DNA from 4 places in the Bacillus sp. JZ109 genome. Region 3 is predicted to be linked to each of the others. Evidence: predicted binding sites of a transcription regulator. Region 3 holds the regulator's gene; each other region holds the start of a gene.

What was found. The regulator Rex, encoded in region 3, represses fermentation and respiration genes when NADH is low (regulators of the CRP and FNR family bind a similar motif). The targets are predictions, from matches to a motif close to TTGTGAAATATTTCACAA.
Region 1: the regulator Rex is predicted to act here: its motif matches at 1,729-1,746, upstream of M1D94_RS14650 (DUF1641 domain-containing protein).
Region 2: the regulator Rex is predicted to act here: its motif matches at 1,287-1,304, upstream of M1D94_RS19530 (L-lactate dehydrogenase).
Region 4: the regulator Rex is predicted to act here: its motif matches at 2,001-2,018, upstream of M1D94_RS01595 (formate/nitrite transporter family protein).

What each region holds. Positions count from the first base shown of each region.
Region 1 covers NZ_CP096388.1:2,782,985-2,786,136, reverse strand. The annotation lists gene M1D94_RS14660 (DMT family transporter) at 1-823, opposite strand, end outside; gene M1D94_RS14655 (cupin domain-containing protein) at 955-1,452, shown strand; gene M1D94_RS14650 (DUF1641 domain-containing protein) at 1,841-2,263, shown strand; gene M1D94_RS14645 (NAD(P)/FAD-dependent oxidoreductase) at 2,303-3,152, shown strand, end outside.
Region 2 covers NZ_CP096388.1:3,724,945-3,728,096, forward strand. The annotation lists gene M1D94_RS19525 (L-lactate permease) at 1-246, opposite strand, end outside; gene M1D94_RS19530 (L-lactate dehydrogenase) at 278-1,243, opposite strand; gene amyE (alpha-amylase) at 1,420-3,152, opposite strand, start outside.
Region 3 covers NZ_CP096388.1:3,419,917-3,423,068, forward strand. The annotation lists gene tatC (twin-arginine translocase subunit TatC) at 231-995, opposite strand; gene tatAY (sec-independent protein translocase protein TatAY) at 1,002-1,175, opposite strand; gene M1D94_RS17975 (redox-sensing transcriptional repressor Rex) at 1,197-1,844, opposite strand; gene moaC (cyclic pyranopterin monophosphate synthase MoaC) at 1,841-2,353, opposite strand; gene M1D94_RS17985 (ABC-F family ATP-binding cassette domain-containing protein) at 2,479-3,152, shown strand, end outside.
Region 4 covers NZ_CP096388.1:302,170-305,321, forward strand. The annotation lists gene M1D94_RS01585 (hypothetical protein) at 1-274, shown strand, start outside; gene sacT (sac operon transcriptional antiterminator SacT) at 314-1,144, shown strand; gene M1D94_RS01595 (formate/nitrite transporter family protein) at 1,183-1,953, opposite strand; gene scrA (PTS system sucrose transporter subunit IIBC) at 2,255-3,152, shown strand, end outside.

The DNA.
Region 1 (3,152 bases), 640 kb from region 3:
GCGCGAAAATCACTTCACCGGCTTGAGTGGCTTCAACAGCTGCGAGTTTTTGCGGATTGTCTCTTACCATATCAGTGGCCCAGAAAAATAAAACCGTCGCAATGATGCCTGAGCTGACGGCAACGATAAAGGATTGAACGGTTTGACTTGCTGTTGGAAGGCCATCTGACCACCAGCCGTAAGCTGCTAATATAAGCCAGAATGGAAGGCTTGCCAATGTCATTCCAAGCACGCGCTGAAATGTATCAAGCCGGCCTCCGTATTCTTCGAGCATTCTCCTGTTTCCTAACGGATAGGCAAAAGCCGCAATGACAACCGGCAGCACACTGAAAAGCAGCATCCTCCCAGAAAGCGATTCTGCATGCTGAAGCTGAATCAGAGCCGCTCCAATCAGGATGATCATGGAAGTGCCAAGTGAAACCAGGGGAATCTTTTGGCGAACGAGCTGCGGACCGCCCGGCATATCTTGTTTGACATAGAACAAAGGAGATAAGAGCACCCCGGCTACAATTGTAATTTGCCAGGTTCCGGCTATGAGCCACCCCGGACCGTATGTAGCCGCAAATGTAATCGGCGCGTAAAAAAGCACGAAGCCGACGAAGCTCCATTTGATCCAATAAAACGGCTTTTTCCTCATCTCTAGTAAGAGAGGCGTGAATGTCCCTCTCATGATGACAATCAAACATAAAAACGGCACCATAAAAATAAAGCGCAGCGAAGAGCTCCAAAGCCAGCTGCCTCCTGATAACTCCATCGCTCTGTTTAATATAAAGGTAACGGCGAAAAAGAGTGAAGCCAATATTCCGATAACGATAGCTTTCATGATATCCCTCATTCTGGCATTATTTTTTTATACTATACTATTCGGTATCATGCAGATCAATGGAATCATGAGAAAAACATCATGTTTTGCGAACCGCTATGTGTGGAAGACAAAAAAGGGAGGTGTAATTGATGGAAAAAGAGACACAGACATACTTCTTTCCGGATGACGGCAGGATTCCGAATCACCCTGATTTTCCGCTCGTGGTGTATCAAAACGCGCTTAAGGACACCGGACTGGCAGAGCGGATCGTCATCCGGCATGGCTGGTCAAACAGCTGGTCAGGGAGTGTTTTTCCATACCATCATTATCACAGCAATACGCATGAAGTCCTGATTGCCCTTAGGGGAGAGGCTGTGATTCAGTTTGGGGGAGAAAAAGGGGCTGCCATCCCTTTCAAATCAGGCGACGCAGTCGTGATTCCAGCCGGAGTCGGACATAAAAAGCTCAGCTCAAGCCCCGATTTTACTGTCCTTGGCGCCTATCCCGGAGGCGTTCAGTATGATATGAAGACGGGGAAGCCCAATGAGCGGGAGGAAGCGGTCAAACAGATTAAGCAGGCGGCGTTGCCGGCGAATGATCCGATCACAGGAAAAAGAGAGCCTCTATTGGAAATATGGGTAAAGTGAAGGGGAGAAATTGCTGGATTGTCAATAACTAGTGCCGCAGAAACGATATGACATGAGCTCCATATAAATTAATTTCATAATCGAAGCAATTCACGTTCAAATTTTGTTCAAAAAGTGTTATCATATAGAAGGTAATCGAATTGGAGTTTTTTGTGTTTGCTATTTTCAGAGAGAGTAAAGGATTTTGACTTATTCAATTGTTTATTTTTAGATAAAAATAATACTGAATATGGCAAGATGAAAAACTGGGTAGTAAACATTTATTTTTGTAAATGATTGTGCACGAATTCACAATCCTTATTCTTATGCCTTAAAAGCGTGAGACAGGGAGAGGCACTACCCTTTCCAAAAAAATCAGCAAACTGCTTATAGTAAAGGAGAATTGGATATGCCAGAAACAATCGATCAAACAAATGCGTCTGTCAGCCAAAGCCAGCAAGATCTTATTGATCAGCTATTAAAGCCAGAAGTTCAAGAATCATTGACTGTTTTAGTTGACCAGCTTCCGAAGCTGACTGAGTTAGTGAATATTTTAACGAAGTCTTATGATTTCGCTCAGTCTGTAGCGACTGACGAAGTGTTAAAAAGCGACACAGTCGGTGCGATCACTGAAATTCTTGAGCCTGTAAAAGAAACAGCGAAAGAAGTAGCTGCGACTGCGATCGAAGCAAAAGACCGCGCGGAAGCAAGCAACGAAACAATTGGTCTTTTCGGCCTATTGCGTATGCTGAAAGATCCTCAAGCTCAAAAGCTGTTCCGTTTTGCTAACAGCTACCTTGAAGTCATGAACGAACGCGAAAACCAAAAATAATCTCAGATTCAAATTGATATAAAGGACGGAGGATATACGATGTCAAAACATATTGTCATTCTAGGCGCTGGTTATGGCGGAGTTCTTTCTGCTCTAACAGTTCGCAAACATTACACAAAAGAACAAGCACGCGTGACAGTGGTAAACAAATACCCTACTCACCAAATCATTACGGAATTACACCGCCTTGCTGCAGGCAACGTGTCTGAAAAAGCGGTTGCAATGCCATTAGAAAAACTTTTCAAAGGCAAAGACATTGATCTTAAAATTGCGGAAGTAAGCTCTTTCTCTGTTGATAAAAAAGAAGTTGCGCTTGCTGACGGTTCTACATTAACTTACGATGCGCTTGTTGTAGGTCTTGGTTCTGTAACGGCTTACTTCGGCATCCCAGGTCTTGAAGAAAACAGCATGGTATTGAAATCTGCTGCTGATGCGAACAAAGTCTTCCAACATGTTGAAGATCGTGTGCGCGAGTACTCTAAAACGAAAAACGAAGCAGATGCAACAATCCTTATCGGCGGCGGCGGCTTAACAGGTGTTGAGCTTGTTGGTGAGCTTGCTGACATTATGCCGAACCTTGCGAAAAAATACGGCGTAGACCATAAAGAAATCAAATTGAAACTTGTTGAAGCAGGTCCGAAAATCCTTCCTGTTCTTCCGGATGATCTTATCGAACGTGCGACTGCAAGCCTTGAAAAACGCGGCGTTGAGTTCTTAACAGGTCTTCCTGTTACAAATGTAGAAGGAAACGTAATTGATCTGAAAGACGGATCTAAAGTTGTTGCCAACACATTTGTTTGGACTGGCGGCGTACAAGGTAACCCATTAGTCGGTGAATCAGGTCTAGAAGTGAACCGCGGACGCGCGACTGTAAATGACTTCCTGCAAT
Region 2 (3,152 bases), 310 kb from region 3:
GACGATGTAGCCAATAGGCCACAGCCCGCTCCCGATTCCTAACAAAACAGAAGATATCGCTTTTTCAACCGGCATATGAAATGCCAAAACGGAGACGAAGAAACTGACGGCTAGGGTAAGAAATGCCGCAAGAATGCCTTTCATTTTCAAAACAGTTAAAGCCAAAAGAAAAAAGAGAATCGGAGTGAGCGCCACAAGTGCGCTCACATACTCGTTTCCAAACGGATCATACAACTGCTCCCACATTGACAATCAGCCCTTTACTCTAAAGTTGCGGTTAGTTGACTTTTTGTTCTGCAAAATGAGGTTTTAAAATGTTTTTAAGGACGCCGGCGCTGTGAAGGAACTGTTCTTTTTCTTTCTCATTTAAGTTCAGCTCAGTGATACCCGCGATCCCTCCGCGGTTCACGACAGCCGGCACACCGATGTACACGTCCTCTGCACCGTATTGCCCGTCCAAATATGTGCTGACAGTTAATATGCTGTTTTCATTATGCAGAATGGCTTTTGTAATGCGAGCAAGACTCATCGCAACTCCATAATAAGTCGCGCCTTTTTTCTCAATGATATGGTAAGCTGCGTTTTTCACATCATCTACAATTTGGTCCAGCTCCTCTTGTTTGTACGCATCGTTTTTCTCAACGAGTTCACTGACCGGCACACCGCCGACATTCGCATGGCTCCAAACAGGAAGCTCTGTGTCGCCGTGCTCTCCGATAATATGTGCGTGCACGTTTTGAGGCGCTGCGCCAAAGTATTCGCTCAGCATGAAACGGAATCTCGCAGAATCTAGTGTTGTGCCGCTTCCGATCACCCGCTCTTTTGGCAGGCCGCTGAATTTCCATGTTGCGTAAGTCAGGATATCAACCGGATTTGTCGCGATTAAGAAAATACCGTCAAATCCGCTCGCCATGACTTCACTAACGATACCTTTGAAAATCTTCAAGTTCTTTTCTACTAATTCAAGGCGTGTCTCACCAGGTTTTTGGTTTGCTCCGGCGCAAATGCAGACAATATCAGCATCCTTGCAGTCTTCATATGTTCCGTAAGATGTTTTGACCGGTTGTGGCGCAAACGCCTTTCCGTGGTTTAAATCCATCACATCGCCCATTGCTTTTTCTTTATTTACATCAATGACCACAAGCTCATCTGTGATCCCTTGGTTAATTAACGCAAATGCATAACTGCTTCCAACAAAACCCGCTCCGATTAAAGCTACTTTATTTACATGTTTGTTCATCATTAATCATCCTTCCAGGGTATGTTTCTCTTTGATGTCTTTTTATTTGTGAAGTATTTCACATTTATATTGTGCAATACTTCACAAACTTTTGCAAGAGAAAAGTTTTGTCTGATTTATGAACAAAAAAGAAACCATCATTGATGGTTTCTTTCGGTAAGTCCCGTCTAGCATTGCCCTCAATGAGGAAGAGAACCGCTTAAGCCCGAGTCATTATATAAACCATTTAGCACGTAATCAAAGCCAGGCTGATTCTGACCGGGCACTTGGGCGCTGCCATTATTAAAAATCACTTTTGCGTTGGTTGTATCCGTGTCCGCAGGCAGCGTCAGCGTGTAAATTCCGTCTGCATTTTTAGTCATTGGTTTTCCAGGCCAAGATCCGGTCAATTCAATTGCTCGGCTCCCATCATGTTTATAGATATAAGCATTTACCTGGCTCCAATGATTCGGATTTTGATAGCCGATGGTTTTGGCCGACGCTGGATCTCTTTTAACAAAACTGTATTTCTCGGTCCTCGTTACACCATCACTGTTCGTTCCTTTTAACATGATGGTGTATGTTTTGCCAAATGGATCTCCTTTTCCGATTGTGAATTGATCTCCATCCTTAAACGCTGTCTCTGGTCCATTATTGATTTGATAAACGGCTTTTGTTGTATTCGCATCTGCACGCAAGGTAATCGTCAGTTGATCATTGAAAGAATGTGTTACACCTGTTTTGTAATTCTCAAGGAAAACATGAGGCGCTTTTGCAATATCATCAGGATAAAGCACAGCTACAGATCTGGCATTGATCGTGCCTGTCAGTTTACCATCATTCACTTGAAATGAACCTGCCCCAGCTTTATTGTCATACCTGCCATCAGGCAATTTTGTTGGCGTATTGATAGAAACAGAGGATGAACCTGCATTTGCCAGCACAACGCCATGTGAGCCGCGCTGATTCATAAATATCTGGTTGTTTCCATTTGGGTTCGAGAGTTCCTCAGGCTGTCCAGCCATCACATTGTGAAATCTATTGACCGCAGTGATAGCCTGATCTTCAAATAAAGCACTCCCGCGATCGCCTATTTGGCTTTTCCCCGGGAATCTCACACCATTTCCGCCTCCCTCAGGTCTGGAAAAGAAAAGAGGCGTACTGCCTGAACGAGAAGCTATCACCGCCCAGCCTAAACGGATATCATCATCGCTCATCCATGTCGACTCTTCTTCATCATTGGCGTACGTATCATGCGACTCCACCCATGTCACCAGCTTGTCCGCAGACACATCAGATGCATAGTGGGAGAGATTCGACACGCCCAGATTGCGATTCTTTAAAGCGGACCTTATGGAATGTCCATAGTTAGACGCTGTCACATTCATATAATTCGCATATGCAGCATCCCTGGAAGCACTATCCTGCAGGATTTCTCCGTATTGGAACTCTGCAGCTGTATTTGTGATATTCGGCCAAAATTGACTGCCGTAACTGCCATCATCCGGAAGCTCTATATGTTTGGCGGCATCAAAGCGAAAACCGTCTGCCCCGTCATTCAATGCTCTTTCTAAGAACCGTTTCAAATAGGACTGTACTTGTGTATTTTGTGTATTCCAGTCATACAGCCCGAGCAATGAATTCTGCGTGACATCCCATCGATCCGACCAGTTTTTAATTTGTGTGTTTCCATGTGTCCAGTTTGGAATACTCTTAATCTCATTGGAAATCGCGGCATAGTCACTGGTGGTATGATTGATGACAGCGTCAACAATGACCTTTATGCCATATTCTTCAGCGGCTGCACACATTTCTTTAAATTCTTGTTCAGTTCCTAAGTAACGGTTGCCAATTTGGTACGATGTCGGCTGATAGAGCCAGTACCAGTTCGACATGCTTTTATTTCCTTGGTTCCCTTCCTTGACTTGGTTAA
Region 3 (3,152 bases):
GAAAATCCATTTCTGAACGAGAAATGGATTCAAATTAAATCCTAAAACGGCTTTCGTTTTAGGATTTTGTCATTTTCAGCGTGATTGAAATCCCTTGAAGTCTAGGAAAGGCGAGCATTGGAGCGGAGCGAATGTTTTCATTCGTGAGCACCAACGCACAGACTTGACAACGAATGCGGGGGTTTGTCAACACGCTGAATCCATTTCTCTCATGAGAAATGGATTTTTTATTATTGCCCGGAAGACACGTCCTGATCGGCTGCACTGCTTTTCTGTGCTTTCCGATAAGCGGCCTTCGATATAAGGATACTGATTTCATATAAAATCAAAAGCGGGACTGTGACCATCATATGGGACAGAAGCTCAGGCGGTGTAATCAGGGCTGCGATCACCAGCAGCGTAAAATACGCATACTTTCTGATTTTCGCCAAGAACATCGGTGTCACAATTCCGAGCCTGGTCAAAAACATGAGGATGACCGGCATTTGGAACAGCAGTCCAAACGGAATCGTCAGCTGCAGAAGAAAATGAAAATATTCATTAATTCCGATCACCTGATTGACATTCAAGTCCTGAGAAATCCGCTTCATAAAATCAACAACAAAAGGAAATAAAATATAATATGAAAAAGATAAGCCCGCTAAAAACAGCAAAATAGAGATCGGAATGTAGCTGAGCGTTACTTTGCGCTCTTTCTCATAGAGGCCCGGGCTCACAAAAGCCCAAAGCTGATAAAGAATAACCGGCGAGGTCAAGACTATGCCGATGATAAATGCAAATTGCATAAACACATAAAGCGGGTCTGTCAGGTTAAACGCGTTAAGCGTAAGCTGCTTCGCTTCATCTGTTTCTTGCAGGTACACAATAATCGGCTTTGCTAAAAAAAATCCAGCAATAAAGAAAACGACAAACGCCAGCGCTACAATCAGCAACCGTTTTCGAAGCTCAGCAATATGCTCCAGCAGCGACATTTGATTCACTTTCATTCGTGTCATCCTAACTTACTGATCTTCTTTCTTTTTTTCCTCTTCATCACTCGTTAATCCTTTAGTAGCGTTTTTGAATTCACGAAGTGTGTCTCCCGCTGCTTTCCCCAATTCAGGCAGCTTTTTGGGACCGAAGATAATCAGAGCAACGATTGCGATAACAGCAAGGCTTCCAGGACCGATCGGCATATTTGGGCTCCTCCTTTCCCTCTATTCGATTTCCTCTAAAACTGAATAATGCTTCAAAAAATAAACCAGTGACTGAAGCTCAACTGCTAAATCTATATGATGAATTCGAATGTGTTCCGGCACATTCAAACGGGCCGGCGTAAAATTAAGGATTCCCTTGATTCCTAATGCGACCAATCTGTCTGTAATGGATTGAGCGGCAACTGCAGGCACTGTAAGAATGGCAACTGATTCATCTTTTACGTGTTGTTCAAGGTCATCAAGGTTATAGACGGGCACGCCGCCTACCTCAGTTCCTATTTTACTCTCATTTATATCAAAAGCCATAGAAATTTTTGTGTTATTGTTTTTTGTGAAATTATAGTGAAGAAATGCCGTTCCCAAGTTCCCGACACCAATCAAGATGACGTCTGTCATCTCATCCTGATCAAGCGTTTTCCGGAAAAAAGACAGCAAATAATCCACATTATATCCGTATCCTTTTTTGCCAAGAGCTCCAAAATAGGAAAAATCCCTCCGAATCGTGGCAGAATCAACCTTTACGGCATCACTGAGTTCAGCGGATGATACACGCTGTTTTCCTGACGCATGCAGATTCTTTAAAAAGCGATAGTAAAGCGGCAGCCGTTTCGCCGTCGCCTGCGGAATTTTTGATTGATCCTTATTCATTTTTGGTCCTCCAAATTATACTCGGATAGTTCTCTTTTAAAGTCACCGTTTTTCCCGCCTGTCTTCTCCAGCAAGAAAGTAGGGCCGATGACCATCCCCTTATCAAGGGCCTTGCACATATCGTAAACGGTAAGAGCGCACACCGATGCAGAAGTGAGCGCTTCCATTTCCACACCTGTACTCCCTTTCGTTTTGACCTGTGCTTTTATATGAAGTATAACTTCTGCTTCTTTTATTTTCCAGTCAAACGATATATCTACCCCGCTCAATGAAAGCGGATGGCACATCGGAATGATATTCGACGTTTGCTTTGCGGCCATAATGCCTGCCACCTGTGCGACAGCCAGTACATCTCCTTTGCCGATATCGTGACTCTGTATTTTCTCGTACACCTCATTCTTCATGTGTACGCTTGAAACAGCCGCCGCAGTACGGACAGTCGAAGATTTTTCGCTAATATCCACCATCTGGGCTCTGCCCTGTTCATTAAAATGAGAAAATCCATTCATATTAAAACGCTCCTTAAACAGATCATACACTATTTTCTTCTCTATGTCTTATATGGCCAATGTATTGTTTGCTGACTTCTGGTTCATAAGCTACACTTAACTTATTATAGCAGAGGTGAAATAATATGATGATCTTACAAATTAATCAGCTGTCCAAATCATTTGGTGCTGATACTATTTTAAACAATATAAAACTGGAAGTCAGAAATCGTGATCGCATCGCCATTGTAGGAAGAAATGGCGCCGGAAAATCCACGCTCCTTAAAATTATCGCAGGCCAGCTTTCGTATGAGAAGGGCGAAATTATTAAACCGAAAGATATTACAATGGGATATCTCGCCCAGCATACTGGCTTGGATTCTAAGCTTACCATAAAAGAAGAGCTGCTGACTGTTTTTGACCACTTAAAAGCAATGGAAAAGGAAATGCGGGCTATGGAAGAAAAAATGGCGGCAGCTGACCCGGGTGAATTAGAAAGCATCATGAAAACCTACGACCGCCTTCAGCAGGAATTCAAAGATAAAGGCGGCTATCAATATGAAGCGGATGTAAGATCTGTGCTGCATGGTCTCGGCTTCAGCCATTTTGACGATTCTACACAGGTTCAAAGCCTCAGCGGAGGCCAAAAAACAAGACTGGCTTTAGGTAAGCTTCTGTTAACACAGCCTGATTTGCTCATTCTCGATGAGCCGACAAACCATCTGGATATTGATACGCTTACCTGGCTTGAGCATTATTTGCAAGGCTATTCAGGAGCCATCCTCATCGTTTCGCATGACCGCTACTTTTTGGACAAAGT
Region 4 (3,152 bases), 990 kb from region 3:
GTGGATGGTCTTTTTGATGAACTGGGTGACGCCGGACAGAAAAACTGCGGCTGCCGCGGTCTATTCGGCTCAACGTACATACCAAAGAAAGGCGGCTGTGCAGGCCGCAGGACTCGTTTCGTTTTATGAATGGCGGATGGCTGTGAATGAGGAAGAAAAGCAGAAAGCGAAAGCCGCCGCGCTTTATAAAAGAAGATGTTTGCAAGCCTTCAAGGAATCGCCAAAGCAGGAGAGAGCGGGCCCGCATCTTTACATGGCGGTCAAAAGGAGGTAAAATCCCAGTCAAAAGCAAATTGGCGGGAGAGATAACCTCTTGAAAATCTATAAAGTATTAAACAACAATGCGGCTTTAATAAAAGAGGATGATCAGGAAAAAATCGTGATGGGACCGGGAATCGCTTTTCAAAAAAAGAAAAATGATCTCATCCCTATGAATAAAGTGGAAAAAATCTTTGTCGTGCGCGACGAGAATGAAAAGTTCAAACAAATCCTGCAAACACTGCCGGAGGAGCATATAGAAATAGCTGAGGATATCATCAGCTATGCGGAAGGAGAGCTCGCGGCGCCGCTGAGCGATCACATTCATATCGCGCTTTCTGACCATTTGTCCTTTGCGATTGAAAGGATTCAAAATGGGCTGCTTGTGCAGAATAAATTGCTGCATGAGATAAAGGCGCTCTATAAAAAAGAATACGAGATCGGCCTGTGGGCGATCGGACATGTAAAAGAGACATTGGGCGTGTCTCTGCCTGAAGATGAAGCGGGTTATATTGCCCTTCACATCCATACGGCGAAGATGGATGCGGAGAGCATGTATTCAGCGCTGAAGCATACGACCATGATCAAAGAAATGATAGAGAAAATAGAACAATACTTTAATCGAAAGGTGGATGAAAACAGCATTTCCTATCAACGCCTTGTCACGCATTTGCGATACGCGGTCAGCCGGTTGGAATCAAATGAAGCGCTCCATCGTATGGACGAGGAGATGCTTTATTTCATCCAAAAAAAGTATTCATTCGCCTATCAATGTGCGCTGGAGCTGGCGAAGTTTTTGAAAAATGAATATCAATTACATTTGCCGGAATCCGAGGCCGGCTATATCACGCTGCATGTCCAGCGTCTTCAAGATCTCTCGGAATAACCGCTTTGACTTGCAGGGAGTGATCTCTGGAAGTTTTTTTATTGATCAGGATTCAGTGTGTAGTACATCCAGCCCATCATAACTATTCCCGCGGTCAGATTGCCGAGCGTAACGGGGATTAAGTTTCTGACTGCTCCCATCAGTGTCACTGTATCAGGGTGCTCGATCAAAAGCGAGATGGCGAATGTGCACATATTGGCAATGCTGTGTTCAAAGCCGGAAATAAAGAAGCAGAAAACGAAAAGCATCATGGTAAAAAGCTTTGCTCCTTCCCCTTTGAGAGACATTGGAATGAAAAAGGCGAGGCACACAAGCCAATTGCACAGCATTCCTCTGAAAAACAATTCGGAAGCCGGCGGCTCCATTTTGTGCTCTGCCAAGTGAATCAAAAAGGAATGAACAGAAGGCTCCTCAAAAAGTCCCGTCGCGCTGATCAGGATGGCAAACAGAATGGCGCCGATTAAATTGCCGGCATAGCTTGACATCCACAAGTATAGGGTGTCGCGCCAGCTGATTTTTTTCCGGAGCGCGGTATAGGTGAAATAAAAGGTGTTGCCGGTAAATAAATCTCCGCCTCCGTAAGCAATCATCAGAATAGCGGCCCCGAAAGTGACAGCGGCTGCCGGAAAGGCAAACGGAGAATCAGCCATAAAGAAATAGCTGCCTGTTTTGCTTGCGGCTGTAATGCCAAAACCAATAAATATACTGGCCAAAATGGACCGAAGCACATAACGGATTTTGCTTGAAGCGAATATGTTTTGTTTTTTCAAAGCATACTGTTCAACCTTTTGTAATGCTTGAGTTTCCATTGTCTTTTCCTGCTTTCTTTCATGATTGAGCATAGTATAGCACGATATTGTGAAGTATTTCACAATTAATTTTTACGAATTTTTGTCTACATGTTATATCAAACTATTTAACTAAAAAAATAGTTGACGAAAACGCTATCATGATTTATTATGAAAGCGTATTCTTAATCTGAATAAGCGGGATTGTGACTGGTAAAGCAGGCAAGACCTAAAATTTGCGTAAATGAAAAAGGATCGCAGTGTCCTTTATTCGTTGGCGAATTTTAGGTCTTTTTTGTTTAAATAAAAGGGGGAGAAATAGATGGATTACAAAGAGACTGCAAAACGCCTCATTGAGCTTCTCGGAGGGAAAGAAAATATTATCAGCGCGGCTCATTGTGCAACAAGACTGCGTTTAGTGATGAAAGATGAATCAAAGATAGATCAAGCACAAGTAGAAGAGCTTGATGGCGTCAAAGGGGCTTTCAGCAGCTCTGGCCAGTACCAGATCATTTTCGGAACAGGCCTTGTGAATAAAGTATTCGATGCCTTTTCTAAAGAAGCTGATATCGAGCGTGAAGAACACGTCAATCATCAGGATGCGGCAAAAGAAAAGCTGAATCCCGCTGCGAGATTTGCGAAAACGCTTTCTAATATTTTTGTCCCAATTATCCCGGCTATTGTGGCCAGCGGCCTGTTAATGGGATTGCTGGGTATGATCAATGCGTTTCATTGGATGAGCAAGGATTCTGCAGTTTTTCAGCTGCTTGATATGTTTTCAAGTGCAGCATTCATTTTCTTGCCGATTCTAATCGGAGTAAGCGCTTCAAAAGAATTTGGCAGCAACCCGTACTTGGGAGCGGTCATTGGGGGAATCATGATTCATCCAAACCTTTTGAATCCATGGGGTTTGGCTGAAGCGACACCTGATTATATGCATCTTTTCGGATTTGATATCGCGCTTCTAGGCTATCAGGGAACTGTCATCCCTGTTCTGCTTGCGGTGTATGTGATGAGCAAGGTAGAGAAATGGACGAGAAAAGTGGTTCCGCATGCGGTAGATTTGCTTGTTACACCTTTTGTTACTGTAATTGTCACCGGGTTTGTTGCTTTTATCGCGATTGGCCCTCTGGGAAGAGCGCTTGGCTCCGGGATTACGGTTGCTTTAACTTATGTGTATGACCATGCCGGTTTTGTGGCAGGTTTGATTTTCGGGGGCA